DNA from 4 places in the Azospirillum palustre genome. Region 1 is predicted to be linked to each of the others. Evidence: predicted binding sites of a transcription regulator. Region 1 holds the regulator's gene; each other region holds the start of a gene.
The links. Region 1 encodes PhoB, which activates phosphate uptake and scavenging genes when phosphate is short. Its sites were predicted from a motif close to TNTCATAAAACTGTCA; they were not measured.
Positions count from the first base shown of each region.

Region 2: CRT60_RS14555 (5'-nucleotidase, lipoprotein e(P4) family) is a predicted target of PhoB. The motif match lies at 1,017-1,032, and genes of this name have one in related genera.
Region 3: CRT60_RS08090 (DUF47 domain-containing protein) is a predicted target of PhoB. The motif match lies at 4,852-4,867, and genes of this name have one in related genera.
Region 4: CRT60_RS26185 (Na/Pi cotransporter family protein) is a predicted target of PhoB. The motif match lies at 2,763-2,778, and genes of this name have one in related genera.

Region 1 covers NZ_PDKW01000043.1:2,622,789-2,630,164, reverse strand. Annotated here, with positions in the region: gene pstC (phosphate ABC transporter permease subunit PstC) at 1-1,050, shown strand, start outside; gene pstA (phosphate ABC transporter permease PstA) at 1,043-2,368, shown strand; gene pstB (phosphate ABC transporter ATP-binding protein PstB) at 2,470-3,216, shown strand; gene phoB (phosphate regulon transcriptional regulator PhoB) at 3,319-4,023, shown strand; gene CRT60_RS34675 (SAM hydrolase/SAM-dependent halogenase family protein) at 4,094-4,822, shown strand; gene CRT60_RS34670 (Bax inhibitor-1/YccA family protein) at 4,910-5,635, opposite strand; gene CRT60_RS34665 (ABC transporter permease) at 5,782-7,376, opposite strand, start outside.
Region 2 covers NZ_PDKW01000041.1:171,955-179,330, forward strand. Annotated here, with positions in the region: gene CRT60_RS14545 (LysR family transcriptional regulator) at 1-182, opposite strand, end outside; gene CRT60_RS14550 (glutathione S-transferase family protein) at 291-923, shown strand; gene CRT60_RS14555 (5'-nucleotidase, lipoprotein e(P4) family) at 1,054-1,935, shown strand; gene CRT60_RS36460 (hypothetical protein) at 1,977-2,129, opposite strand; gene CRT60_RS14560 (COG4315 family predicted lipoprotein) at 2,317-2,721, opposite strand; gene urtE (urea ABC transporter ATP-binding subunit UrtE) at 2,834-3,529, opposite strand; gene urtD (urea ABC transporter ATP-binding protein UrtD) at 3,544-4,290, opposite strand; gene urtC (urea ABC transporter permease subunit UrtC) at 4,294-5,454, opposite strand; gene urtB (urea ABC transporter permease subunit UrtB) at 5,458-7,095, opposite strand; gene urtA (urea ABC transporter substrate-binding protein) at 7,271-7,376, opposite strand, start outside.
Region 3 covers NZ_PDKW01000039.1:427,351-434,726, forward strand. Annotated here, with positions in the region: gene CRT60_RS08070 (helix-turn-helix domain-containing protein) at 1-1,126, shown strand, start outside; gene CRT60_RS08075 (ferredoxin--NADP reductase) at 1,364-2,137, shown strand; gene CRT60_RS08080 (glycoside hydrolase family 17 protein) at 2,369-4,150, shown strand; gene CRT60_RS08085 (hypothetical protein) at 4,157-4,684, opposite strand; gene CRT60_RS08090 (DUF47 domain-containing protein) at 4,955-5,599, shown strand; gene CRT60_RS08095 (inorganic phosphate transporter) at 5,613-6,626, shown strand; gene CRT60_RS08100 (hypothetical protein) at 6,770-7,075, shown strand; gene CRT60_RS08105 (response regulator) at 7,083-7,376, opposite strand, start outside.
Region 4 covers NZ_PDKW01000043.1:797,899-805,274, reverse strand. Annotated here, with positions in the region: gene CRT60_RS26205 (hypothetical protein) at 1-6, shown strand, start outside; gene CRT60_RS26200 (50S ribosomal protein L25/general stress protein Ctc) at 232-828, shown strand; gene pth (aminoacyl-tRNA hydrolase) at 924-1,496, shown strand; gene ychF (redox-regulated ATPase YchF) at 1,611-2,711, shown strand; gene CRT60_RS26185 (Na/Pi cotransporter family protein) at 2,861-4,531, shown strand; gene CRT60_RS26180 (EAL domain-containing protein) at 4,739-5,626, shown strand; gene CRT60_RS26175 (NUDIX hydrolase) at 5,580-6,047, opposite strand; gene CRT60_RS26170 (LysR family transcriptional regulator) at 6,169-7,122, shown strand; gene CRT60_RS26165 (MFS transporter) at 7,245-7,376, shown strand, end outside.

The sequences.
Region 1 (7,376 bases):
CCGCTGGTGGTCGAGGCGGCGCGCCGCTACGCTGGCTTCCGCGACCTCGCCGGCTGGAGCCTGCTGGCCGTCGGTGCCAGCCTCGCCATTGCCGGGCTCGCCTGGGGCCGTCACCGCATCGGACCGGACCTGCGCGCCCGCCCGGCAGTGGAGCGGGTGGTGCGGGTGGCGCTGGTCGTCTGCTCGCTGGTCGCCATCCTGACCACGGTCGGCATCGTGCTGTCGCTGCTGTTCGAAGCGCTGCGCTTCTTCAGCGTCGTCTCGCCGCTCGACTTCCTGTTCGGCACCCATTGGAGCCCGCAGATGGCGATGCGGGCCGATCAGGTCGGCTCCAGCGGCTCCTTCGGCGCCATCCCGCTGTTCGCCGGCACGCTGCTGATCACGGTGATCGCCATGCTGGTGGCGGTGCCGGTCGGGCTGATGGCGGCGATCTACATGTCGGAATATGCCGGTCGCGGCGTGCGCACCTGGCTGAAGCCGGCTTTGGAAATCCTGGCCGGCATCCCGACCGTGGTCTACGGCTTCTTCGCAGCACTGACGATGGCGCCCTTCGTGCGCTCGGTCGGCGAGGCGCTGGGGCTGGACGTCAGTTCGGAATCGGCGCTCGCCGCCGGCATCGTCATGGGGGTGATGATCATCCCCTTCGTCAGCTCGCTGTCGGACGACGTCATCAACGCGGTGCCGCAGAGCTTGCGCGACGGCTCCTACGGCCTCGGCGCCACCAAGTCGGAGACCATCAAACAGGTCGTGCTGCCCGCCGCCCTGCCCGGCATCGTCGCCGCGGTGATGCTGGCGGTCAGCCGCGCCATCGGCGAGACGATGATCGTCACCATGGCGTCGGGCCTGACCGCCAACATGACCGCCAACCCGTTGCAGGCGGTCACCACCGTCACCACCCAGATCGCCACGCTGCTGGTCGGCGACCAGGAGTTCGACAGCCCGAAGACGCTGTCGGCCTTCGGCCTCGGCCTCGTGCTGTTCCTCGTCACGCTCTGCCTCAACATGGTCGCCCTGCGGGTGGTCCGGACCTATCGGGAAAAATATGACTGACCTCGTCGAGCGGGACGCGGCGGCCGTGACGCCCTCCCATGCTTCCTCCTCTGGCCCCTCCACCGCGCCGAAGTCGCGCCTGCGCGGCGAGGCCTTCGCCCGCCGCCTGCGCGCCCGCCATGCCGCGGAGCGCCGCTTCCGGCTGGCCGGCGCCGCGGCGGTGGCGCTGGCGGCGCTGATGCTGGTGCTGCTGCTGGGCTCCATCGTCGCCAAGGGCGCCAGTGCCTTTTGGGAAGCGCGCATCCGGCTGGAGGTGACGCTCGACCCGGCGGAGGTCGCCGACCGCAACTACACCGCCCCGCTGCGCCGGGCGCTCTACGCCCAGTTCCCCCAGGTCACCGACCGCGCCGGCCGCCGCGTGCTGAACGACCTGCTGTCGTCGGGCGCGCCCTACGAGCTGGAGGCGATGGTGGCGAAGAACCCGGCGCTGGCCGGCACGACGCAGACAATCTGGGTCCGCGCCGACGACCAGATCGACCAGCTGGTGAAGGGCGCCTACCGCCGCGACCTGCCGGAGAGCGAGCGCGGGATCAGCGACGCCAGGGTCGCCGCCGCCGACGCGCTGCTGGCGTCGGGTGCGCTGGCGCAGGGCTTCAACACCACCCTGTTCACCGCCGGCGACAGCCGGGAGCCGGAACAGGCCGGCATCGGCGGCGCCATCGCCGGCTCGCTGCTGACCCTGCTGGTGACCATGGCGCTGTCGGTGCCGACCGGCATCGCCGCCGCGGTCTATCTGGAGGAGTTCGCAGCCAGAAACCGCTGGACCGACCTGATCGAGGTGAACATCAACAACCTCGCCGCGGTGCCGTCGATCATCTTCGGCCTGCTCGGCCTCGCCGTGTTCCTGGGATTCTTCGGCATGCCGCGCTCGGCCCCGCTGGTCGGCGGGCTGGTGATGGCGCTGATGACGCTGCCGGTCATCATCATCGCGTCCCGCGTCGCGCTGAAGGCGGTGCCGCCGTCGATCCGTCAGGCGGCGCTGGGTATCGGCGCCTCGCCCCTGCAGACGGTGCTGCACCATGTGCTGCCGCTGGCGATGCCCGGCATCCTGACCGGCACCATCATCGGCATGGCCCGCGCGCTGGGCGAGACGGCGCCGCTGCTGATGATCGGCATGGTCGCCTTCATCGTCGACATTCCGCACGGGCTGACCGACAGCGCCACGGTGCTGCCGGTGCAGATCTACATGTGGGCCGACAGTCCGGAGCGGGCCTTCACCGAGCGCACCTCGGCGGCGATCCTGATCCTGCTCGGCGTCCTGATCCTGCTGAACGGCGCGGCCGTGATCCTGCGCAAGATTTTCGAGAGACGGTGGTGAGCGCCATGAGCATTCCAGGCAGCATTCAGAACCCGCTGAAGCTGCGGCCCCGCGCCGACGAGCGTGCCGGTCAACGCGCGGGTGCAGCATTGCCCAACAAGATGACCGCCCGCGGGGTGAAGGTGTTCTACGGGGCCAAGCAGGCGTTGAAGGGCATCGACCTCGACATCCGGGAAAACCGGGTGCTGGCGCTGATCGGCCCGTCCGGCTGCGGCAAGTCGACCTTCCTGCGCTGCCTGAACCGGATGAACGACACCGTCGAGGGCTGCCGGGTCGAAGGGCAGATCGCGCTCGACGGCGAGGACGTTTACGGCAAGGCGGTCGATGCGGTGCAGCTGCGCGCCCGCGTCGGCATGGTGTTCCAGAAGCCGAACCCCTTTCCGAAGTCGATCTACGACAACGTCGCCTACGGCCCGCGCATCCATGGCCTGGCCTCCGGCCGGGACGAGCTGGACGAGGTGGTGCAGACCTCGCTGAAGCGCGCCGGGCTGTGGGCGGAGGTGAAGGACCGGCTGCGCGAACCCGGCACCGGCCTGTCCGGCGGCCAGCAGCAGCGGCTGTGCATCGCCCGCGCCATCGCCGTCAGCCCCGAGGTGATCCTGATGGACGAGCCCTGCTCGGCGCTCGACCCCATCGCGACCGCCCACATCGAGGAGCTGATCGACGAGCTGCGGGCCAACTACACCATCGTCATCGTCACCCACAACATGCAGCAGGCCGCCCGCGTGTCGCAGCGCACCGCCTTCTTCCATCTGGGCGAAATGGTGGAGTGCGACGACACCGAGGAAATCTTCACCAACCCGCGTGACGAGCGCACCCAGGGCTACATCACCGGCCGCTATGGCTGAGCCCTGCCCTGTGTGCCCGATGCCCGCCCCTCTTCCCTCCTTTGTTGAAAAGGCTGTGCCATGCCGGTTAACGTCGAGACGCGCGCTGTGAACGGAGCCACCATGAACGCGGCCCTGAAGCCGCTCGTCCTGATCGTCGAGGACGAGGCCGACATCCTGACGCTGCTGAAGTACAACCTGGAAAAGGAAGGCTTCCGCGTCGCCACCGCCAGCGACGGCGAGGAGGCCCTGCTGGCCGCCGGCGAGCAGACGCCGCACATCGTCCTGCTGGACTGGATGCTGCCGCTGATGAGCGGGCTGGAGGTCTGCCGCCAGCTGCGCCGCAACGCCAAAACCCGAGACATCCCGATCATCATGCTGACCGCCCGCGGCGAGGAAGGCGACCGGGTGCGCGGCCTGAATTCCGGCGCCGACGACTACATCACCAAGCCCTTCTCCCCGACCGAGCTGGTCGCCCGCATGCGCGCCGTGCTGCGCCGCGCCTCTCCCGGCATGACCGACGAGGTGCTGACCTTCGCCGACGTGACGATGGATCTGGCCGCCCACCGTGTCCGCCGCAACGGCCGGGACGTACATCTCGGCCCGACCGAATTCCGCCTGCTGCGCCATTTCATGCAGCATGCCGGCCGTGTCTTCTCGCGCGAACAGCTGCTCGATCTGGTGTGGGGCCATGACGTGTACGTCGAGCCGCGTACGGTCGACGTACACATCCGCCGCCTGCGCAAGGCGATGAACGAAGAGGACGAGCTGGACCTGATCCGCACCGTGCGGTCGGCCGGCTACGCGCTGGATACCAAGTCGATGTGAGTGCGGGGTAGGATGGGGGCAGAACCACCGCAGCACTGGTGAGACTGCCACCCATGCCCCCCGTGCCCTCATGATCCTGCTCTTCACCGATTTCGGGCTTTCCGGCCCCTACACCGGCCAGATGAAGGCGGTGTTGGCGCAACAGGCGCCCGGCGTGCCGGCCATCGACCTGTTCGCCGACGCCCCCGCCTTCGACCCGCAGCTTTCCGCCTATCTGCTGGCGGCCTACGCCCCGGCCTTCCCGGCCGGCAGCGTCTTTCTCTCTGTCGTCGATCCCGGTGTCGGCACCGACCGGCGGCCGGTGATGGTGGAGGCCGACGGGCGCTGGTTCGTCGGACCGGACAATGGCCTGTTCGCCCTGCTCGCCCGCCGCGCAACGTCGCTAAACGCCTGGACAATCGACTGGATTCCGGACCGGCTGTCCGCCAGCTTCCACGGCCGCGACCTGTTCGCCCCCGTCGCCGCCAGTCTCGCGACCGGCAGGTCCGTCGCACGCAGCCCGCTCGATCCCGCCGCCATCGACCGCCCGGACTGGCCGGACGAGCTGCCGCGCATCGTCTATGTCGATGTCTACGGCAACGCCATGACCGGCCTGCGGGCCTCCGCCCTGCCCGCCGATGCGATACTGACCGCAGGCGGAACCCGCATCGCCCGCGCCCGCACCTTCGGTGCCGTCGGGCCGGGGCAGCCGCTGTGGTACGAAAACTCCAACGGGCTGGCGGAGATCGCCGTCAACCGCGGGCGGGCCGACCGTGTGCTGGGTCTCAAGGTCGGCGACACGGTGACCGTGGAGCCCTGAGCCGGCCCAAAAGAAAACCGCCCGGAAGCGGGTGCTTCCGGGCGGCGGCTGCTTGATCCGATGCTTGTCCGATCAGGCGTCTCGGGATCAGTCGTTGTTGCGCTGGCCCAGGAACTGCAGCAGGAACTGGAACAGGTTGATGAAGTCCAGGTACAGCGTCAGGGCGCCCATCAGGGCCAGCTTGCCGGTGCTCTCGTGATCGTAGCCCTCGGCGTAGCTTTCCTTGATCGACTGGGTGTCATAGGCGGTCAGGCCGGTGAAGATCAGCACGCCGATGGCGGAGATCGCGAAGTGCAGGGCCGGCGACTGGAAGAAGATGTTCGCCAGGCCGGCGATCACCAGGCCGATGACGCCCATCATCAGGAACGAGCCCATCTTCGACAGGTCGGCCTTCGTGGTGTAGCCGTAGAGGCTCATCGCCAGGAAGGTCGCGGCGGTGACGAAGAAGGTCAGCGCGATCGACGCCCCGGTGAAGACCAGGAAGATGGCCGACATCGACAGGCCCATCGCACCGCAGTAGGCCCAGAAGATCATCTGTGCCGATGCGAAGGACAGGCGCTGAATGCCGAAGGACAGCACCATGACGAAGGCGAGCGGGGCCAGCATCACCACCCACTTCAGCGGGGTGCCGAAGATGGTGGCCATCATGGCCGGGCTGGACGACACGAGTGCGGCGACCAGACCCGTCAGGATCAGGCCGGCACCCATGTAGTTGTACACGCGCAGCATGTGCTGACGCAGGCCTTCGTCGAAGTATCCCCGATCTGTCGCGCGGCCTGCGGTCGCGAAGCGGTTATAGGTCGGGTCTGCCATGGTTTGGTTTCCTCGGTGGAATTGGGTGATCCCGTCGCAGGACATATTGGCGAGTCCGCCATGCGGTTCAATAGGAATCGACGGCGCTTTTTCCAGATGAAAAAGCTTTCACGATTCGTTTTTCCTGCGGGTTCATCATACGGGAGTCACTCGTTCCGAAGCAATGGCGCCGAAGGCTGGCCCAGAGCCCGCCAAGTACCATAGAACCCGAAAGCCAGCGTGATCGCCGTGCTCAGCAAAGCGGTGGTGATGACCGCCGACGGCAGGAAGCTCCATTCCCAATGCATCAGGAACTTCAGCACCGCCCACGCGGTCAGCGTGCCGATGATGCCGGCGATGACCGCGGTCAGCAGTCCCAGCAGCCCGTATTCCAGCAGGAAGGCGCGCAGCACGTCGCCGCGGGTGGCCCCCAGAACCTTCAGCACCACCGCGTCGTAGACCCGGCGGCGGTGGCCGGCGGCGACCGCACCGGCCAGCACTAGCGTGCCGGCGGCCAGCGTGATGCCGGCGACGATGCGCACCGCGGTGCCGATATGGCCCAGCATCTCCGCCACCGTGTCGAGCGCGTCCTTCACCCGCACCATGGTGATGTTGGGGAAGCGTTGCAGGACGGCGCGCTGCACCTGGGTTTCGGCATCGGGCGTGGCGCGGACGGTGGCGACCCAGGTCTGCGGCGCCCCCTCCAGCGTGCCGGGGGCGAAGACCATGGTGAAGTTGATCGCCATGCTGCTGAAATCGGCCGACCGCACGTTGGCGACCTTGGCCTCGAAGCTGCGGCCCAGGATGTTGACGGTCATGGTGGCGCCGGGACCGATGCCGAAGGCCTCGGCGACGCTCTGATGGATCGAGATCAGCGGCGGCCCGGCATAGTCGGTCGGCCACCAGCTGCCGGCGGTGACGGTTGAGTGTTTCGGCAGCGTCGCCGAATAGGTGATGCCGCGGTCGCCGGCCAGGATCCAGGCCTGTTCCGGGTTGACCAGCGCCTTTTCGGCGTCCTCGCCGTTCACCCGCTCGATCCGGCCGCGCAGGCTCGGCACCGCCTCGAAGGCGCTGGCGCCGGGGACGGCGGTGACGAGCTCGCGCAAGGGATCGAACTGGTCGCGCTGGATGTCGACGAAGAAGAAGGCGGGGGCGTCCTGCGGGATCGTCTCCGACACCCGGCGGGAGAAGTTGCCCTGGATCAGCGCGATGGCGACCAGCACCGTCAGGCCGAGACCCAGCGACAGCACCACCGCCGCCGTCGGGTTGCCCGGCCGGTGCAGGTTGGCGAGCGCCAGACGCAGGCCCGGACGCCTGACGCGCCCCACCCGCGCCGCGCCCCAGGTGACCAGGGCGGCGGCGGCGCGGAAGGCGAGGAAGGTGGCGATGGAGCCGCCGACGAACCACAGGGCGAAGATCTTGTTGTGGGCGGTCAGCACCGCCAGCCCGGCGAGCGCCAGGGCCGACACGATCATCGCAACCGTGTAGGGCGTGCGCGGCCGGCCGCCGGCCGGGGCGATCACGTCGCGGAACAGGGCGCCCGCCGGCACCTCGCGCGCCCGGCCGAGCGGCCACAGCGAGAAGGTCAGCGCCGTCAGCACGCCATAGAGGGCGGCGAGCGCCAGGGCGCCGGGATAGACGCCGATATGGGCCGACACCGGCAGCACGCCGTCGAGCAGCCGGCCCAGCGCCAGCGGCGCCACCGCACCCAGCGCCAGCCCGATGACGATGCCCAGCAGGGCCAGCGCCAGGATCTGCGCCA
Region 2 (7,376 bases), on a different contig from region 1:
GCATCGGTGGGGGCGAGGTTGCGGGTGGTGCGCTCGATCAGCCGCACACCCAGCCGCTCCTCCAGCCCCGACAGCGCACGGGTGACGGCAGGCGCCGACCGCCGCAGCCGCTTGGCCGCCCCGGCAAGGCTGCCGGTCTCCAGGATCGCGACGAAGATCGTCAGTTCATCCAGCCGGTCCACAATTCTTCCATTTCCTGAAAGAGTCCCTTTTCATCAAAGCGCATTCCTGCGAAGCGGCGCAAGTGGTTGGCTGTGGGCATCCGCGCTCCACAGAGAAGAGGCATTGCCATGGGCACCGGCACCGATCCCGCCATCACGCTGTACGGCACGCCGCTGTCGGGTCATGCCCACCGGGTCGAAGCCTTCCTGAACATCCTCGGCCTGCCCTATCGCTATGTCGAAGCGAATGCCGCGGTGCGCCGGTCGGATGCCTTCCTCGCCCTGAACCCGTTCGGACAGATCCCGGTGCTGGTCGACGGCGATCTCGTCCTGCCGGACTCGGTGGCCATTCTCGTCTATCTCGCCGACCGCTACGACGCTTCCGGCCTGTGGAACCCGAAGGCGCCGGACGAGGCGGCGCAGGTGCAGCGCTGGCTGTCGGTCGCCGCCGGCGACCTGCGCTTCGGGCCGGCGCTGGCGCGCATCCTGACCCTGTGGGGCGGGGCCGGGACGCTGGCCGACGCGCACAGGATCGCGGAACGCCTGCTGCGCTTCATGGACAGCCATCTGGCGACCCGCGACTGGCTGGCGGCGGAGCGGCCGACCATCGCCGACATCGCCTGCTACGCCTATGTCGCCCGCGCCCCGGAAGGCCATATCCCGCTCGATCCCTATCCGGCGGTGCGGCGCTGGCTGGAGCGGGTGGAGGCGATTCCGGCGCTGACCCCGATGCCGGAAAGCGCCATCCCCCAGCCGGCCTGAGTCCCTAAGGCGGGCCGCGTGACGCAAGCGTTTCTGGGCATGGTAACGCAAGCGTCACGGGACCGTCGCCAAGCACCCGAATCTGTGCTTCGATGACAGTTCCATGACACTTGATGGATGGATTGAGTCGATGCGCAATTCCGCCTGTTCCGGGCGCTGGTCGCTGCTGTCCGGTGCGGTTGCCCTTTCCCTTCTGGCAGGCCCCGCCCTGGCGGCGGATCCGGCTCCTCAAGGCCCGGTGCCGCAAAGCGATCTTCTGAACGCCGAGCTGTGGATGCAGCGGTCGGTCGAATACAAGGCGAACTCGCTGGCGGTCTATGCGCTGGGCAGGATCCAGCTGGACAAGGCGCTGGCCGAAAAGAGCTGGACCGCGGCGACGGAGCAGACCGGCAACTACCAGGATCTGCCGCCGGCCGTGGTGCTGGACCTGGACGAGACGGCGATGGACAACTCCGCCTATCAGGCCGGGCTGGTCACCACCAACGGCGAATTCTCGTCGAAGACCTGGGATGCCTGGGTGAAGGCGGAGAAGGCGACGGCGGTGCCGGGTGCCGTGGAGTTCACCCAATACGCCGAATCGAAGGGCGTGAAGGTGTTCTACGTCACCAACCGCAACGCCGACCAGGAAGAGCCGACCCGCCGCAACGCACAGGCGCTGGGCTTCCCGATGGGCGGCAACGTCGATACCTTCCTGATGTCGAAGGAAAAGCCGGACTGGGGTTCGGCGAAAGGGACGCGGCGCGCCTACATCGCCAAGGAGTACCGGATCGTTCTGCTGTTCGGCGACAATTTCGGCGACTTCAGCGATGCCTACAACGGCAGCGAGGCCGACCGTCTGAAGGCGTTCGAGGCGGCGAAGGAGCATTTCGGGCGCGACTGGCTGATGCTGGCCAATCCCGGTTACGGCTCGTTCGAGAGCGCGCCCTTCGGGCATAATTTCAAACTGTCGGCGGACGAGAAGCGGGCCAGGAAGATCGGCGCGCTGGAGCCCTGGGTGGCACCGGCCCAATAACAGCTTGAAAGGACGGTGCGCCGGGCCTGGAGTGTCGAGCTTCAGAAGATCAGGCGCACCGCTTCCACGATCAGCAGCCACGGCGTGCCGATCATGACGGTCCAGACCGCCAGACGCGGCAGGCCGCTCATCTTGCGGACCTTCGGTTCGGCGGAGGGGGCGGCTTCGAACGAGGCGGCGTTGTAGATCGACATGACCTGCGGCTCCGTGAGCAAGATGGCGTTGAGGTCATCATGCGGTTCGGATCCTTAACGACCTTTAAAGAGCGCGGCCCGCGAAGTCGGCGTTTGCGCATTACCTCGACCGGATAAGTACACTCCCGGCGAAGGCAGGGCCGTGGCACCGGACGACAGTAACCACGGCCCCGCGATACCCCGAACGTTATGGCTTCGCCACATGCCAGACGTTGTTCACGCCGTCGCCGGTGGTGTCGCCCGGCTTCGCATCCTTGGCCCAGCTGTAGAGCGGCTTGCCGTTGTAGGCCCATTGCCGGCTTCCGTCGTCGCGGGTGACGACGCTGTATTTGCCCATCGGCTTTGCGGAGGCGGGAGCCATAAGCGGCGGCCAGTTGGTCGCGCAAGGCCCGTTGCAGGCCGACTTGCCGGCACCGTCCTTGTCGAAGACATAGAGCGTCATGCCCTTCGCGTCGGTCAGGACGGGACCCATCGCGGTCTTGCCCGTCATTGCCGGTTCCTTGTCCTGGGCAAAAGCGGGGGCAATAACGGGCGCGCCGGACAGGACGGCCCCCAGGCCGATGGCGGCGGCGATACGGAGTGCGGACTTCATTGCGCGGTTCCTCCCGAAACAGGCCCGCCGGACGGCAGGCCCGATGAATCGAGGACGCAATGGGACCGCGGATATTCCGCCCGTCACCGGCCGGAAGGCCATGCCATCGGTGTTATACCGTCAGGTATTTGCGGACCTCCCGCTCGTCCAGGCCGCTACGCGGACCGGACAGCATCACCTCGCCGCGCTCCATCACCACCCAGTCGTCGGCAAGGTCGCGGGCGAAGTCGAAATACTGCTCGACCAGCAGGATCGCCATGGTGCCCTTGTCGCGCAGGTAGGAGATGGCGCGGCCGATGTCCTTGATGATCGACGGCTGGATGCCCTCGGTCGGCTCGTCCAGCACCAGCAGGCGCGGGCGCGTCACCAGGGCGCGGCCGATGGCGAGCTGCTGCTGCTGGCCGCCCGACAGGTCGCCGCCGCGGCGCTCCAGCATGGATTTCAGCACCGGAAACAGCTCGAACACCTCGTCGGGGATCGAGCGCTGGGCCCGCGGCAGCGGGGCGTAGCCGGTCAGCAAATTTTCCCGCACCGTCAGCAGCGGGAAGATCTCGCGCCCCTGCGGCACATAGGCGATGCCCCGCCGCGCCCGGTCGGCCGGCGCCATCTTCGTCACGTCGGCGCCGTCCCAGCCGATGGAGCCGCCGGACACCGGCTTCAGCCCGACGATGGCGCGCAGCAGGCTGGACTTGCCGACGCCGTTGCGGCCGACCAGACAGGTGACCTTGCCGATTTCGGCCTTCATGGACACGCTGCGCAGAGCCTGGGCAGCGCCGTAATGCAGATCGAGAGAACGAACGTCGAGCATCATGGGATCTCCCGTCAGCGGCCGAGATAGGTGTCGATGACCTGTTGATTGGCGCTGACCGCGTCCAGCGAGCCTTCGGCGAGGACCGAGCCCTCGGCCAGCACCGTCACCTTGACGCCCAGCGCGCGGACGAAGCTCATGTCATGCTCCACCACGATCACCGAATGCTTGCCGGCGATGCTGCACAGCAGTTCGGCGGTCTGTTCGGTCTCGGCGTCGGTCATGCCGGCGACCGGCTCGTCGACCAGCAGAAGCTTGGGGTCCTGGGCCAGCAGCATGCCGATCTCCAGCCACTGCTTCTGGCCGTGCGACAGGCTGCCGGCCTGCCGGCTGCGCAGGGCGGACAGGCGGGTGATGTCGAGGATCTCCTCGATGCGGGCCCGGTCGTCGCGGCTGATGGCGTAGGTCAGCGTCTTCAGCGGCCGGCGCGGCGCCTTCAGCGCCAGTTCCAGATTGTCCCACACCGTGTGCGGCTCGAAGACAGTCGGGCGCTGGAACTTGCGGCCGATGCCGAGGTTGGCGATGGCCGCTTCGCGCAGGCGGGTCAGGTCGGTATCGCCCTCGAACAGGATGGTGCCGGTATCGGGGCGGGTCTTGCCGGTGATGACGTCCATCATCGTCGTCTTGCCGGCGCCGTTGGGGCCGATGATCGCCCGCATCTCGCCGGGCATCATCACCAGCGACAGGCCGTTCAGCGCCTTGAAGCCGTCGAAGCTGACCGACACGCCGTCGAGATAGAGAAGGGTCGATTCCGCGCTCATGGGTCAGGCTCCCTTCTGGCCGGTGGCTTGGTTCGCGGTTTGGGCGTTGGGGAGAGGGGAGGCCTTGCGGCCGGGCAGCTTCGCCTTCAGCTGCGCGCCCAGCCCGAGCAGGCCCTTGGGCAGGAACAGGGTCACCGCCACGAACAGGCCGCCCAGCGCGAACAGCCACAGCTCCGGCAGGGCGCCGGTGAAATAGCTCTTGCCCATGTTGACCAGCACCGCGCCGAGGATGGCGCCGGCCAGCGTGCCGCGTCCGCCGACGGCGACCCAGATCACCGCCTCGATCGAGCTGGCCGGGGCGAATTCCGACGGGTTGATGATGCCGACCTGCGGGACGTAGAGGGCGCCGGCCACGCCGGCCATGCAGGCCGAAAGGGTCCAGGCGAACAGCTTGTAGCTCTCGGTGTCGTAGCCCATGAAGCGGACGCGGCTCTCGGCGTCGCGCAGCGCCACCAGCACCTTGCCCAGCTTCGAGCCGATGACGCCGGACGCGATCATGTAGGAGAGCGCCAGGGCCACGACCGTCGCCACGAACAGCGCGACGCGGGTGGTGTCGGCCTGGATGTCGTAGCCGAGGATGTCCTTGAAGTCGGTCAGGCCGTTGTTACCGCCGAAGCCCATGTCGTTGCGGAAGAAGGCAAGCAGCAGGGCGAAGGTCAGCGCCTGGGTGATGATCGACAGATAGACGCCGGTGACGCGGCTGCGGAAGGCGAACCAGCCGAAGGCGAAGGCCAGCGCACCCGGCACCACCAGCACCATGATGGCGGCGAACCAGAAATGGTCGAAGCCCAGCCAGTACCAGGGCAGCTCCTTCCAGTTCAGGAAGACCATGAAGTCGGGCAGGACCGGGTTGCCGTAGACGCCGCGCGGGCCGATCTGCCGCATCAGGTACATGCCCATGGCGTAGCCGCCGAGCGCGAAGAAGGCGGCGTGGCCGAGCGACAGGATGCCGCAATAGCCCCACACCAGATCGAGCGCCAGCGCCAGCAGCGCGAAGCACAGGTATTTGCCCAGCAGCGAGACGGTGAAGATCGACAGGTGGAAGGGCGAGTCCGCCGGCACCCACAGCGTCATCGCCGGCACGGCGACCGCCAGGAATGCTAGGATCGCCAGGACGATCCCGGCCTTGCGGTCCAGACCCATCAGGAAAAAGCGCAGCAGCATCGGTCAGGCCTCCACCGCGCGGCCCTTCAGCGCGAACAGGCCGCGCGGACGCCGTTGGATGAACAGGATGATGAAGATCAGCACCAGGATCTTGCCCAGCACCGCCCCGGCATAGGGTTCGAGGAACTTGTTCATGGTCCCCAGCGTCAGCGCACCGACCAGCGTGCCCCACAGGTTGCCCACCCCGCCGAACACCACGACCATGAAGCTGTCGAGGATGTAGCCCTGGCCGAGGTTCGGGCTGACATTGTCGATCTGGCTCAGCGCCACCCCGGCCAGCCCGGCGATGCCGGAGCCGAGCCCGAAGGTCAGCGCGTCGACCCGCGCGGTGCGGATGCCCATGGCGTTGGCCATCGGCCGGTTCTGCGTCACCGCGCGGATCGACAGGCCGAACCACGTGCGCTTCAGCGCCACCAGCAGGGCCGCGAAGACGGCGAAGGCGAAGACGACGATCCACAGCCGGCCGTAGGTGATGGTCAGGCCGCCCAGTTCGAAGGCGCCGGACATCCAGCTCGGCGCGCCGACCTCGCGGTTGGTCGGGCCGAAGATGGAGCGGACGGCCTGCTGGAGCGCCAGCGACAGGCCCCAGGTGGCGAGCAGCGTTTCCAGCGGACGGCCGTAGAGCCAGCGGATCACGCTGCGCTCGATGACGATGCCGACGCCCCCCGACACGAGGAAGGCGGCGGGCAGCGCCACCAGGATCGACAGGTCGAACAGGCCGGGAGCATGGGCGCGGAAGAACTCCTGCACCAGGAAGGTGGTGTAGGCGCCGATCATCACCATCTCGCCATGGGCCATGTTGATGACGCCCATCACGCCGAAGGTGACGGCGAGGCCAATGGCGGCCAGCAGCAGCACCGAGCCCAGCGACAGCCCGTACCAGAGATTTTGCAGAGCGGCCCAGAAGGCCAGCTTCTGTTCCAGGGTGGAGACGGCGGCTGCGGCCGACCGCTTGGTGACGTCGGATGCGCCGGAGCCGGCGACCATGTTGAGCAGCACCAGCGCGTCGCGGTCGCCGCGGGCGGTCAGCGTGTCGGTCGCCGACTGGATTTCGGCGTCGGTCATCTTCGACGCGGCCTCGCCGGTCAGCAGGATGGCGGCGCGCGCCTGCTCCATGGCGGCGCGCACGCCCTTGTCCTGCTCCTTGGCGATGGCGGCGTTCAGCGTCTCCAGCGCGGAGGCGTCGCGGCTCTTGAACACCGCATCGGCGGCGGAGCGGCGGACACCGGCATCGGGGCTCATCAGGGTGAGGGCGCCCAGCGAAGCGCTGATGGCGCGGCGGAGCGAATTGTTGATGCGGATCTTCTCGACCGCGGCGGCCGGCGCATCGCCGAGCGCGGCGCGGGTCAGCGGGTCGGTCAGGGTGAAGGCGTCGCCGGCCTTGCGGGCGACGACGACGGTGCTGTCGGCCTTGCGCACATAGAGGTCGCCGGCCTGGAGCGCCTCGATCACCGGCACGGCGGCCGGGTCACCGGCCTCCGACAGTTGCGTCAGGGCCTTTTCGGTTCCGGAATAGCCGCCGCTGCCCAGGGCCTGGACGAGCGGGCGCAAATCAATTGCTCGGGGATCGGCGGCATAGGCGGCGGTCGATGTGGCAACCACCACACAGACGGCCATCAGCCAGCGGAGAGCGCGTCGCATCGGGAGTCCTTCGGTGCAGGGGCGATCCAGGGGCGGTGCGGGAGGAGCGGTGCGGGGAGCTGGAAACGCGAAACGCTTGCCCTCTCCCCTCCCCCGCCCGGCGGGAAAGGGGAAAGGGCAAGCGTCGCAACCACTCAAGCTCAGATAAGGACAGGTCAGAGAGGGAAGGCGGTCCTCACGACCCCTTGCCGCCGCACTTGCCGGTCTTCACGTTGAAGTTGCCGCAGGACATCGGCTTGCGCCAATCGGCGATCAGGTCCTTGCTGTCCGGCAGGAAGTCC
Region 3 (7,376 bases), on a different contig from region 1:
GGGGCAGGCGGTGGTGGCGCTCTACCGCGGCTTCCGCGGGGCGCGCGACGATCTCCAGGCATTGGCGGAGCGGGTCGCCGACCGCGAGAAGCTGCATCTGGTGCAGGCCACCGGCTTCCCGCAGGACGAGGTGCGCGACCTGTTCCAGACCCACTCCAACCATTTCCCGGAGCTGGAGGCGGCGGCGGAAAGCCTGTGGCAGGACGGCAAGCTGGAGCGCGGCGACCTCTATCGCGGGCTGGTCGATTGGCTGAACACCCAGCACAGCGTGCGCGTCCGCCTGCTGCCGTCGGAGGTGATGGGCTATGCCGTGCGCCGCTTCGACCGCCACAGCCGGCGCATCCTGCTGTCGGAGATGCTGGCGCCGTCGGGCCGCACCTTCCAGCTTGCCTGCCAGATCGCGCTGCTGCGCCACCGCGACCTGCTGAACGGCATCGTCGACGCCGCCAACCTGTCGGACGACGAGGCGCGGCGGCTGACCCGGATCGGGCTGGCGAACTATTTCGCCGCGGCGGTGCTGATGCCTTACGCCCGCTTCCACGAGGCGGCGACCCAGCTGCGCTACGACATCGAGATCCTGCGGCGGCGCTTCGACGCGTCGTTCGAGCAGGTCTGCCACCGGCTGACCACGCTGCACCGGTCGGGGGCCAAGGGCGTGCCCTTCTTCTTCATGCGGGTGGACAGCGCCGGCAATGTGTCGAAGCGTTTTTCGGGTGCCGGCTTCCATTTCGCCCGCTTCGGCGGCGGCTGCCCGCGCTGGATCGTCTATGAGGCCTTCCGCACGCCGGGCAAGATCCACAGCCAGATGGCGGAGATGCCGGACGGCACCGCCTATTTCTCCATCGCCCGCACGGTGGTGAAGGCCGGCGGCGGCCACCGCAGCCCGCCGCAGCAATTCGCCGTGGCGCTGGGCTGCGACGTCCAGCATGCGGCTCAGGTCACCTATGCGGACGGGTTCGACCTGTCCAACACCGATGCGGCGACGCCGATCGGGGTGAATTGCCGGCTCTGCCCGCGTCTCGACTGCTCTCAGCGGGCATTTCCGCCGCTGAATCATCGGCTTATCGTCGACGAAAACCTGCGCGGCCTGTCGCCCTACCTGTTCGCGCCGCCCAGCGCGGAATAAGTCGCGAATTGACCAGGATCAATGTTGTACGGAAAAATTCGTGTTGTTTGCCGGAAAGCCCGTCATTTGACTGGTATAAATCCGTGGCCTTCGACCGGGTTTGTTGATAGGTTTCGGCCGTTGCGTCGCGGCAGCTCCGCTCGTGTCATCGCGCCGGCCACCTGAACGCAGCGTCCCGGACTTCTGTATTGAACATTGCCAACAGAGCTTGGCCTCGACAGGTTTTGGAACGCCCCCATGAGCAACTTGATCAAAGAGCGCGTGCTGACCGTTCACCACTGGACCGACACGCTGTTCAGCTTCACCACCACGCGCGATCCGTCCTTCCGCTTCCTGCCGGGGCAGTTCACCATGATCGGGCTGGAGGTCGAAGGCCGGCCCCTGCTGCGTGCCTACAGCCTCGTCAGCGCGCATTACGAGGAGACGCTGGAGTTCTTCAGCATCAAGGTGCAGGACGGCCCGCTGACCTCGCGCCTGCAACACCTGAAGGAAGGCGACACGCTGCTGGTGAACCGCAAGGCGACCGGCACGCTGATCACCGACAACCTGCTTCCCGGGCGGAACCTGTATCTGCTGAGCACCGGCACCGGCCTGGCGCCGTTCCTCAGCATCATCAAGGACCCGGAGATGTACGAGAAGTTCGACCGGGTGATCCTGACCCACGGCACCCGCACCGTGGCGGAACTGGCCTATGACGACCTGATCCACCACAGCCTGCCGGAGAACGAGTTCTTCGGCGAGCAGGTGAAGGAAAAGCTGCTCTATTACCCGACCGTGACGCGCGAGCCCTTCCGCAACCAGGGCCGCCTGACTACGCTGATGGAAACCGGCAAGATTTACGAAGACCTCGGCCTGCCGGAGCTGGACGCCGAGAAGGACCGGGTGATGATCTGCGGCAGCCCGGCCATGCTGGCCGAGACCACCGCGATGATGGAAAAGCGCGGTTTCGTCATGGGCACCAACGGCGAGCCGGGCGGCTTCGTCATCGAAAAGGCGTTCGTCGAACGGTGAGATGAGCGGGGAGGGGAGGGCGGATCCGATTTTCCACGGAATAAACGCCCCCGTCCGCCGGTTTACCAATCCGTGACGAAGGCACGTCACTCAATCCTTGACCGACTGGGCGCGCCTCCTTTGGGGGCGCGCCCATTTTCTGTCCGCATCCGTGAATAAAATCGCCGTCCGGCCTGTTGGTGCGACGGTCGCCGTTCAAACCGTCAAGCCTTTGGTGTAGACATCCCGCCCATGCGCCTGATCCTCATCCTCGCCGCGCTGCTCGTCGCCGGCCTCGCCAATCTCGCCGTCTGGTCCCTGCCGAACCTGCCGGTGCCGCTCGACCCGCCGCCCGGCGGCAAGCTGCGCAGCGTGTCGTTCGCGCCCTTCCGCGACGGGCAGAGCCCGCTGACCGGCGTGCTGCCCTCCACCGCCCAGATCGAGGAGGACATCGTCGCCCTCGCGCCGCAGGTGGCCGGCATCCGCACCTACACCTCGCTGGAAGGCTTGCAGGTGGTGCCGGAACTGGCGCGCAAGCACGGCATGCAGGTCACCATGGGGGCGTGGCTGTCCTCGCGGACCGACAAGAACGAGGCGGAGATCGCCTCGCTGATCGACCTCGCCAACCGCTATCCCGACGTCATCACCCGCGTCATCGTCGGCAACGAGGTGCTGCTGCGCCGCGAGCTGACGCCGGAGCAGGTCACCGGCTACATCGACCGCGTCAAGGCGGCGGTGAAGCAGCCGGTGTCCTATGCCGACGTCTGGGAATGGTGGCTGAAATACCCGCAGATCGCCGATCACGTCGATTACCTGACCATCCATCTGCTGCCCTACTGGGAGGACGTGCCGGCCGGCGTCGAGGCGGCGACCGAGCGTATCCGCCAGAGCTACCGCACCATCGCCCACCGCTTCCCCGGCAAGCCGATCCTGGTCGGCGAGACCGGCTGGCCGACGCAGGGCCGCTCGCGCGGGGCCGCCGTGCCGGGGCTGGTCAACAAGGCGAAGTTCGTCAACGCCTTCGTCCGCATGGCCGAGCAGGAGGGCTTCGACTACAACGTGATCGAAGCCTTCGACCAGGAGTGGAAGGCCAAGCTGGAGGGCACGGTCGGCGGCCATTGGGGCCTCTACAACGCCGACCGCACGCCGAAATTCTCGCTGGCCGGGCCGGCCGTCGGCAATGTCGCGTGGCCCTGGCTGTTCGCGGCGTCGAGCGGGCTGGCGCTGGTGCTGCTGGGCGGGCTGGCGCTGCTGCGCCGCCATCTGCCGGGCACCGGCTGGGCGGTGCTGATCCTGCTGGCGCAGGCGCTGTCCACCCTCTATGTCCGCGCCGCCTTCCTCGCCGAGCATGGCAAGCATTACTGGCAGGACACCACGCTGGCCGTGGCGATGCTGGCGCTGACCGCGGCGCTGGTGCTGGCGGTGCTGCTGACCGCCCACCGCACGCTGGCGAGCGGCGGTCTGGCGAGCGAGCCGCTGGTCGGCCTGCGCCACGCCCGCCCGGCCCTGACCCGCACCGAGCGGGTCGGGCGGTGGAGCGCCGTGGCGCTGGGCGTCGCGGCGCTGGTCTGGTCGCTGCTGATCGTCTATGACGGCCGTTACCGCGACTTCCCCAACCCGTATCTGCTGATCCCGGCGGTGGCGCTGCCGGCGCTGGGCCTGATCCGCGCCGCCCGCCGGCCGGTGGGGACGGAGACGCGCGGCGCTCTCGGCATCGCCAGCCTGTTCCGTCCGGCAATTCCAGTCGCCGACGGCGCGCCGCGCGGCCTGTGCGGCGCCGTCCGCCGCCTGCCGGTCGAGTCGGTGCTGGGCTTCGGGCTTCTGCTGGCGGCGCTGCTGACCGTGGTGGCCGAGGGCTTCGTGCCGCTCGAATCGCTGATCTACGGCCAGCTGCCCTTCATGGAGGCGCTGCACGAGGTCGACTGGACCCGGCCGAACTGGGAAGCGCTGGGTTGGGCAGCCCTGCAGGTCCTGCTGGCGCTGCCCTTCCTGGCCGGGGTGTGGAGCGCCCGGCGCCCGCTGCGGCGGATCTGATCCGGATCAGGTCTTGATTAGCCCGTCCTGCTTCGGCGTCTCCGGAGCAGGGGCGGGGGCCGGGCCGGGGGTCGGAGCGGCGGGCGGCGTCAGCTGCCAGGTGTCCAGGGCCCGTTTCAGCGCGTCGAGCCCGGCGCCGGCCGAGTTTTTCGCCTCGTCCGCCGCGCGGGTGATGGCGGCGCAGAGGTCGGCGCGGCGCTTGGGATCGTTGCGGCTTTCCTCCAGCGCGCGGCCGACATCGTCGGTCGTGCCGCCGCCCTTGGCATCGGGCGGCACCGCCTTCGGGTCGATCCCCAGCAGCGGCAGCAGATACTCCCGCCCCTTCTCGCGCGCGACCGCCGCCGCCTTGTCGCCGAAACGCTCCGCCGCCGCGACTCCGGTGTCCCAGGTGCTGAGTGCCGCCGAGACGGTCGGGCTGCACCGGCCGGGGTCGTTGGGCGAAGCCGTCTGGGCATGCAGCGGGGCGGTGCTCGCCAGCAGGACGGCAAGCGCCGGCATGGCAAGGCGGTGGAGAAGGGCGGGTGGGCACGTCATGGGCGGAACCCTGCGGTCGGGGGAGGGGCTTCGGGTGAGATTTGGGAAGGCGGCCGGCGGCTTTCCATGGGGCCTGCTCAAGGGGGCCGGTGAAACCGGTTCGCCGGATCGGTTGGAGGGGTGAAACGCGGCGATGTGCCGCGACCTGTGGCGATTTTGCTACCAAATGACTGTTTCATGACCTTTACATGACATGCCGCCGCTGCACCGCACCGCGAAGCGTGCTAAGAGCAGCGCCAAACCAATCCAGTCTACGTGAGTCACAGTCCCATGCTGCTGCGCGCATTCCGTTCGCTGATGCCGAAGGAGGAACGCTTCGTCGACCAGTTCGTCGAGCAGGCCCGCCATATCGTGGCAGCATCCATCGCACTGGAAGCGGTGATGGATTCCGGACCGGACGAGCGCGCGCAGAAGGTCGCTGCGCTGAAGCGGGTGGAGAAGGACGCCGACCGCATCGCCAAGGATGCCGGGCGCGACCTGCACCGCGCCTTCATCACCCCCTTCGACCGCTCGGACATCCTGTCGCTGATCAACGCGCTGGACGATGCCATCGACCTGATGGACGAGGTTCCGCGCCATGCCGGCCTCTATGGCATCGAGGCGTTCGACGAGCCGATGCGCCGCTTCGTCGCCCTGATCCGCCAGCAGGCCGACGTGCTGGTCGAGCTGATGCCGCTGCTGGGCTCCATCGCCCGCAACGCCGAGCGCATCGACCATCTCTGCGGCCGGCTGTCCGACATCGAGGACGAGGCCGACGACATCCTGCGCAGCGCGCTCCAGTCGCTGATCGCGGAGAAGCCGGACATGATCGCCTTCCTCGGCCGGCGCGAGCTGTACGAGATGCTGGAGGCGGTGACCGACCGGTGCGACGACGTCGGCGACCTGGTCGCGGGCATCACGCTCGATCAGGTCTGAGGCGGTCCCGGTCATGGAGGCCCTGCAACTCGGCCTGCCGGCGATCGCCGTCATCGTTCTGGTGGCGCTCGCCTTCGACTTCATCAACGGCCTGCACGACGCGGCGAATTCCATCGCCACCGTGGTGTCGACCCGCGTGCTGTCGCCCAAGCTGGCCGTCCTTTGGGCGGCCTTCTTCAATTTCATCGCCTTCCTGTTCTTCGGCCTGCATGTCGCCACCACCATCGGCACCGGGCTGGTCGATCCGCTGGTGATGGACCCGGCGGTGATCCTGGCGGCGCTGATCGGCGCCATCGGCTGGAACCTGATCACCTGGTATCTCGGGCTGCCGTCCTCCTCCTCGCATGCGCTGGTCGGCGGCATCGCCGGGGCGGGCATCGCCAAGGCTGGATTCGGCGCCATCATCGGCAGCGGCTTCACCAAGACGGCGGTCGCCATCGTGCTGTCGCCCGGCATCGGCCTCCTGCTGGCGCTGTTCCTGATGCTGGTGCTGTCCTGGGCGCTGCGCCGGGCCGCCCCCTTCGCGGTCGACCGCCAGTTCCGGCACTGGCAGCTCGTCTCGGCGGCGCTCTACAGCCTGGGCCATGGCGGCAACGACGCGCAGAAGACGATGGGCATCATCGCCGTCCTGCTGTTCAGCCAGGGCATGCTGGGCGATACCTTCCACGTCCCCTTCTGGGTCATCATCGCCTGCCAGCTGGCGATGGGGCTGGGCACCATGATGGGCGGATGGCGCATCGTCCGCACCATGGGGTCGCGCATCACCGACCTGAAGCCCTACCAGGGCTTCTGCGCCGAGACGGCTGGCGCCATCACGCTGTTCGGCGCGACGTGGCTGGGCATCCCGGTTTCGACCACCCACACCATCACCGGCGCCATCGTCGGCGTCGGCTCCGCCCGCCGCACCTCGGCGGTGCGCTGGGGGCTGGCCGGCCGAATCGTCTGGGCCTGGGTGCTGACGATTCCCGCCTCCGGCATCGTCGCCTGGCTGTCCTACCTGCTGGTGGCGAGCGTCCTGCACCCGTAAGGGCCTCGATCCGGGGGGAGAACACCCTGTGAACGAGGGGGCGGATGGCGGTACGATCGGATAAGCCCTTCGTGACGCAGCCCGCCCTTGACCCGCAAGGGCGGGAACGGCAGGATCGGTCCGGTGGAGACAGGATACCGGTCATGCCGCATATCGAACGCACCGACCAAGGTGAGCAGTATGTGCTTCCCGGCGCCGAACGCCGGACGGTCCCAGGCTTGCCCTATGCGGCGGAAGCCGACGGCCAGCTGACCCTGCATTTCTACGCCCCACCCGAGAAGACGGAACGCCGCACCCGCCCGGCCTCGGCGCGCGCGCTCTCCGCCACGCCCCTGCCCATGGCGCCGCTGCCGGCCAATCAGGCGGAACCGGCCGCGGCCGACGCCGCGCCGCAAAGCCTGTTCGGCCGGCGTCTCGCCCATTTCCCAAGAGTGTTCGAGCAGCCCTGACCCGGCTTCAGGCGGCGCCGGTGCGGCTGCGCCCGGCGGCCAGCGTGCGGGCGACCTGACGCAGCAGCAGGTCGCGCTCATAGGGCTTGCCGATGTGCCCGTTCATGCCGGCGTCACGGCAGTCGCGCCGCTCCTCGTCCGACGAACCGGCGGTCAGCGCCAGGATCGGCAGGTCGCCGCGCGGCGGCGGCATGGCGCGGATGATCCGGCTCGCCTCCAGCCCGTCCATCTCCGGCATCTGCACGTCCATCAGCACGAGGTCGTAGTCGCCGGCCTTCACCGCCTCCACCGCCGCGGCGCC
Region 4 (7,376 bases), 1.8 Mb from region 1:
TCTTGACGCCAGCCTTCTTGACGATAATTTCACCCGCTCCGCCCCGCCGTGGCAGACTGGCGGCGACGAATGGGCAGGGCGTGGAGATGGAACGTTGAACAGCCGGCGGCGCGATGTTTCAAATGTTCCATTCCGCGCGGAGCTTGACGTGCTCCGCCATTTGCCGTATGCACGCCGCGCACGCGTCGGCACCCCTGGAGGCCGGCGCCCTTTTCGTTTTGGAGCATCGTCATGACCAAGATCATTCCGCTCGGCGCTCAGACGCGCGAACGGGCCGGCAAGGGGACCGCCCGCCAGACCCGCCGTGACGGCCGTATTCCGGCCGTCATCTACGGTGGTAAGCAGGCTCCTGTCACCATTTCGCTCGAGAAGTTCGAGTTCACCCGCGTCCTGCATCAGCCGGGCTTCTTCACGCACCTGTTCGACGTCACCGTCGACGGCACTGCCCACCGCGTCCTGCCGCGCGACGTGCAGTTCCACCCGGTGACCGACGTCCCGCTGCATGTCGACTTCCTGCGCGTTTCGTCCGACACCCGCATCAACGTGCAGGTTCCGGTCGAATTCGCCGACCAGGACAAGTCGGCCGGCCTGAAGCGCGGCGGTGTGCTGAACATCGTCCGTCACGAGCTGGAGCTGAGCTGCCCGGCCGACAGCATCCCCGAGCACATCACCATCTCGTGCGAAGGCTTCGATGTCGGCGACTCGATCCACATCTCCGCGGTCAAGCTGCCGGAGGGTGTGACCTCGACGATCACCGACCGCGATTTCACCATCGCGACCATCGTTGCGCCGTCGGGCCTGAAGTCGGAAGAGGGCGCCGCTGCCTGATCGGGAGCGTCCGTTCTTCGAAGATGGTTACGGTGGGGGGCTTCGGCCCCCCACTTCGTTTGTGGAGCCTGGTTTCCGGATAAAGGGTGAGGGACATGTTGCTTCTGGTCGGATTGGGCAACCCCGGCAACGAGTATGCCCGCAACCGCCACAACATCGGCTTCATGGCGGTGGAGACCATCGCCCAGCGCCACCGTTTCACCCCGTGGAAGAAGCGGTTCCAGGGCCAGACCGCCGAGGGCACCGTCGCCGGCGACAAGGTGCTGGCGCTGGAGCCCGCCACCTTCATGAACCTGTCCGGCCAGTCGGTGGTGGCCGCCCTCCAGTTCTACAAGCTGAAGCCCGAGAACGTCGTCGTCATCCATGACGAGCTGGACCTGCCCCCTGGCAAGATCCGGGTGAAGAAGGGCGGCGGCCATGGCGGCCACAACGGCCTGCGCTCCATCGATGCGCATATCGGCAAGGACTACTGGCGCGTCCGGCTCGGCATCGGCCATCCCGGCAACAAGGATCTGGTCAGCGGCTATGTGCTGCACGACTTCGCCAAGGCCGACCAGAGTTGGATCGACCCGCTGCTGGACGCCGTCTCCGACAACCTCCCCCTGATCGTGGACGGCCAGCCGGAGCTGTTCATGAACAAGGTGACGGTGGCGACCCAAGGCAAATAAGCCCCTGCCGGGCCTTGCCGGTTCCGGCATTCCCCCACTTCGCGTTTGCTCTTTGCGCGCCCACGTAGGATAAAGCGCCTCAATTCCAGCATTTCCGACGGCGAGCACCCAACCATGGGCTTCAATTGCGGCATCGTCGGCCTGCCGAACGTCGGCAAGTCGACCCTTTTCAACGCCCTGACCGCCACCCAGGCAGCCGAGGCAGCGAATTTCCCCTTCTGCACCAAGGAGCCGAACGTCGGCCGCGTCAGCGTGCCCGACCCGCGGCAGGACAAGCTGGCGGAGATCGCCAAGTCGCAGAAGGTCGTCCCGACCCAGCTGGAGTTCGTGGACATCGCCGGCCTGATCCGCGGGGCGTCGAAGGGTGAAGGGCTGGGCAACCAGTTCCTCGCCAACATCCGCGAGGTGGACGCCATCGTCCATGTGCTGCGCTGCTTCGAGGACGACGACATCACCCATGTCGAGGGCAACGTCGATCCGCTGCGCGATGCCGAGGTGGTCGAGACCGAGCTGATGCTCGCCGACATGGAAAGCCTTGAGCGCCAGCTGACCAGCCTGCAGAAGAAGGCCAAGGGCGGCGACAAGGACAGCAAGATCAAGGCCGACCTGATGGAGCGCGCCCTGAAGGTGCTGCAGGACGGCAAGCCCGCCCGCGTGGTCGAGGTGTCGGACGACGAGCGGTCGGTGTTCAAGCAGTTCATGCTGCTGACCGACAAGCCGGTCCTCTATGTCTGCAACGTCGAAGAGGCGTCGGCCGCCACCGGCAACAGCTTCTCGGCCAAGGTCGCCGAGAAGGCCAAGGCCGAGAATGCCGAGGTCGTCGTGATCTCCGCCGCCATCGAGTCCGAGGTCGCCCAGCTGTCCGACCCGGCCGAGAAGGCCGAGTTCCTGGAATCGATGGGGCTGGAGGAAACCGGCCTCAACAAGCTGATCCGCGCCGGCTTCAAGCTGCTGGACCTGATCACCTTCTTCACAGTCGGCCCGAAGGAGACGCGGGCCTGGACCGTGCGCCGCAACGCCAAGGCGCCCGAGGCCGCCGGCGTCATCCACACCGACTTCGAGCGCGGCTTCATCCGCGCCGAGACCATCGACTACACCAGCTTCGTCACGCTGGGTGGCGAGCAGGGGGCGAAGGACGCCGGCAAGATGCGCCAGGAAGGCAAGGAATATGTCGTCCAGGACGGCGACATCTTCCACTTCCGCTTCAACGTCTGAGTCATGCCGACCGGGGGGAACGGGGGCTTCATGGCCCCCTTCCCCCTACGCTGTCACCCAACTGTCATATTGTCGTAACAATCCGCGCGCCCTACCCTTCAGTTAGGGGTGCCGCCTGACCGCATCCCCGATCCGACAGAGGGGGTGCGATGCAGGCGACACGGGTGCTGCTGGAACTCGCCGGAAACGTCGTGCTGCTCCTGTGGGGGCTGCACATGGTGCAGAGCGGGCTGACCCGCGCGCTGGGCGGCGACCTGCGCCGCATCCTGGGAGCCGGGCTGCGCAACCGCTGGACCGCCTTCCTGTCCGGCATGGGCATCACCATGCTGCTGCAAAGCAGCACCGCCACCGGCCTGATGGCGACCGGCTTCACCGCCACCGGACTGGTGTCGCTGATGCCGGCGCTGGCGGTGATGCTGGGAGCCAATGTCGGCTCCACCCTGATCGTCCAGATCCTCGCCTTCGACGTCGCCCATGTGGCGCCGGTCCTGCTGCTCGGCGGCTTCATCGCCTTCCGCCGCGGCGCGCGGACGCGCAGCCGCGATCTGGGACGGGTCGCCATCGGTCTGGGCCTGATGCTGCTGTCGCTGCACCTGCTGCTGGCGACCATCGCCCCGGCGGAGAACGCACCGATGCTGCGGCGGATGCTGGCGATGTTGACCGCCGATCCGGTGGTGGCGGTAGTGCTGGCGGCACTGCTGTCCTGGGCTGCCCATTCCAGCGTTGCCGCCATCCTGCTGATCGCCTCGCTGGCCGGCGGCGGGGTGATCGGGCCCGAGGCTGCAATCGCCATGGTCGCCGGCGCCAATCTGGGCAGCGCCGTCAACCCGGTGATCGAGGGGCCGGGCGGCGACGGCCGCAACCCGGCGGCCCGTCGGCTGCCGGTCGGCAACCTGATCAACCGCCTCGTCGGCTGCCTGATCGTCGTGCCGCTGCTGGGGCCGATCACTGCCGGCCTGCAAGCGGTGTCGCCGGACGCCACGCGGCTGGCTGCCAACTTCCACCTCGCCTTCAACCTGGCGATGGCCGGGTTGTTCATCGGCCCGCTGCCCTGGTTCGCGCGAGCACTGACCCGGATGTTCCCGGAGCGGGTGGCGGTCGCCGACCCGGCGATGCCGCTCTATCTCGACCGCAGCGCGCTGCGCATTCCCCACCTCGCCATCGCCAACGCCTCGCGCGAGGCGCTGCGCATGGCCGACACGGTGGACGGCATGCTGCGTGGCGCCTTGGACGTGCTCCAGACCGACGACCGCAAGCGGGTTCAGGAAATCCGCCGGATGGACGATGTGCTGGACCGGCTGCACGAGGCGATCAAAGGCTACCTCACCCAGATCAATGTCGAGGATCTGGACGAAAGCGACGCCAGCCGGATGTCGGACGTGCTGACCTTCACCATCAACCTCGAACATGTCGGCGACATCGTCGATTGCAATCTGATGGAGACTGCCTCGAAGAAAATCCGGCGCAAGCTGCGCTTCTCCACCGAGGGGGCCGGCGAGATCGCCGGCATGCTGGAACGGCTGAGCGAAACCCAGCGGCTGGCCGCCGCCGTCTTCGTGTCGCGCGACGTCCGCTCCGCCCGCGCTCTGATCCATGAAAAGGAGGTGATCCGCGATCTGGAGACCAGCGCCACCGAAGCACATTTCGCCCGGCTGCGCGCCGGCCGCAAGGAAAGCGTGGAGACCAGCGCCCTCCACCTCGACATCCTGCGCGACCTGCGCCGGATCAACGCCCATCTGGTTGCCGCCGCCTATCCAGTCCTCGATCAATCGGGTGAGCTGCTGCCCAGTCGTCTCAAACGGGGAGCAGCTCGGGCGTAAGTGTTCACGTCCCATCGGGCAGCTGCGCCGCTTCGGCTTCGACCTTTTCTTGTCACCGGCGCAGCAACGTTAACACTTTCGTAACCATATAAAATTCGTCAAGCTCTTTCGCGACATGGTTAACAAACCCCTCCTGTGGTTGTTATGGCAGCGAACCCCAAGGGGGTTTTGAAGAGCCAAGGAATGGTTGTCGAGAGGGAGCGGACGGTGGCGAACACGCACGCGACGTCGAACGGACCCGCGAACGGACCCGGCACACAGGGGATATCCGACGCCGGATTCGCCGCGCGGGTGCGCGACGCCATCGACCGGCAGGAGCTGTCCCTGGTCTTCCAGCCCCAGGCCGATGTCGTGACCAACCGCCTGACCGGGTTCGAGGCGCTGTCGCGTTGGCGCCTGTCCGACGGCACCATGCTGCCCCCCGATGTCTTCGTGCCGATGGCCGAGCAGGGGGAGGCGATCCACCTGCTGGGCGATTGGACCCTGCGGACGGCCTGTGTCGCGGCGACCGGCTGGCTGCGCGCCGGCTATCCCGACATTCCGGTGTCGGTCAACCTGTCGGCGCGGCAGCTCGACGATCCGGGGCTGGTGCTGAAGGTGCTGGGCATTCTGGCGGAGACCGGCCTGCCCGCTGCCAACCTGAAGCTGGAGCTGACCGAAACCAGCATGTTCAGCCAGACTGCCGAGGCGCGTGAGGCGCTGCTGCGGTTGCGGGGAGCCGGGATCAGGCTGGTGCTGGACGATTTCGGCACCGGCTGGTCCTCGCTGGCGACGCTGCGGCGGGTGCCGGTGGAGGCGTTGAAGATCGACAAGCAGTTCGTCCAGGCGATGGTGGAGGACCGTGACGCCGCCGCCATCGTCCAGGCGGTGGTGGCGCTGGCCCACGCGCTGGAGCTGGGCGTGGTGGCGGAGGGGGTGGAGACGCCGGAACAGCGGCTCTACCTGCAAGCCTACCGCTGCGATGTCTTGCAGGGCTATTGGCTGTCGCGCCCGCTGACCGCCGACGGGGTGGACGATTTCCTTGCCGAGCGCAGCGCGATCCTGCCGCCTATCGGGTTGGGCGGCTCTGCCGCTGGGCCGCAGACATCAGGATGACCCGGCGGGTCTCGTCCCACTCCGTCAGTTCGCCGGCCTCATCGGCGGTCGCCCAGCAGGCCTCCAGCGCATCGTCGGCGCAGAGCGGCTCGCCCTCCGCACTCTCCGCCGCCACCTCGACCAGCGTATAGTGGTAGTGGACGCGCCCCTCGGCGTCGGGGGTGATGGCATCCACCACGGTGACGATCCCGGTCGGCACCACCTCCAGCCCGGTCTCCTCCCGCACCTCGCGCACTGCGGTCTCGAACACCGTCTCGCCGACCGACTGGGCTCCGCCCGGCAGGCTCCACTGCCCCATCCGCGGCGCCTTGCCCCGCCGGATCAGCAACACCTTGTCGCCGCGCCAGACGACGGCCCCGACGCCAACCCAGGGGCGGTCGGGATATTCGCGGCTGGACCGGTCGGGCGGAGTGGCGGACATGAGCGGCTCCCTATCGATGTCTTGACCCAAAGGTAGCGCGGTCCGACACTGGTACACCAGACGCGAAGATGCAGTGCCGCGTCCTGCCGGTGTACACCCCACCCGACCTTATGGCCGCCCCATGAAGCTCAACGAGATTCGCACCTTCATCGCCGTTGCCGATGCGCAGTCGGTGCAGGAGGCCGGCAACCGGCTGGGGCTGACGCAGTCTGCCGTGTCGCGGCTGATCCAGCGGCTGGAGGCGGAGCTTGGCGTCGTGCTGTTCGACCGGCAGACCAAACCGCTGGCCTTGACCCGCGACGGCGAACTGGCGCTGGCCCATGCAAGGCGCATCCTGGCGGCGGCCAGCGACTTCGCCGACGCGTTCGCCGGGTCGGCCGAACCGCGCGGGCTGCTGCGGCTCGGGATGGCCCATGTGCTGACCGCTCTGGCCACCGGACGCCCGCTGGACGAGCTGCGCGCCGGATTTCCCGGCCTGACCCTGCGGCTGCATTCGGATTGGAGCAACCCGCTGATCGAGCAGGTCCGCGCCGGCACGCTGGACGGCGCGGTGATCCTGCTGTGCGAGGGGCAGATGCCGCCCGACGACCTGCCGGTCCGCCGGATCGGCACCGAACCGGTCAACATCATCGCCTCTCCCAATGACGCATCCAGCGATCTCGCCGCCATGAACCGGCGCGGCTGGGTGCTGCAGCCGAACGGCTGCCGCTACCGCGAGGCGTTGCAGCAGGCGTTGGCGCCGCTCGGCTTGCAGCCGAACGTGACGGTGGAGGCCTACGACCAGAGCCTGCTGGTCTCGCTGGTGACCCGCGGCGTCGGCTTCGGCCTGGCGCCGATGGGGCTGATCGCGCCGATCCCCGATGCGACGGCGGTGCGCCCGCTCGACCTTCCCAACTTCCGGATGTCGGTGACGATCTGGCTGATCCAGTCGCGGACGGCCGGACGCATCGCCTCGGTCTTCGACCGGCTGGAGGAGGCGCTTCGGCGTGAACTGGCGGCCGGACGCCTGCCCGAGTGCACAGCAGCCAAGCATGCGATGGACGAACATCCCTTCCTGCATTCCGCTGCGGAATGACCTGATTGCCGATTATGAATTTGCCGAACTGTTGAGGCCCGCCTATCGTCGCAGGCAGAGCAGTTCCATAACACCGGCGCGCAGCGGCACCCCGCAGCGGCGCCCGGATCCGGGAGGATGCCTTGACCACCGTTACCCCTGCACCGGCGCCCTCCTGGAGGACGCCCGCACTCGTCGTCGTCTGCGGCTGCCTGATCTCGATGCTGGCCTTCGGACCGCGGTCCAGCATGGGCCTGTTCATCGGCCCGCTTTCG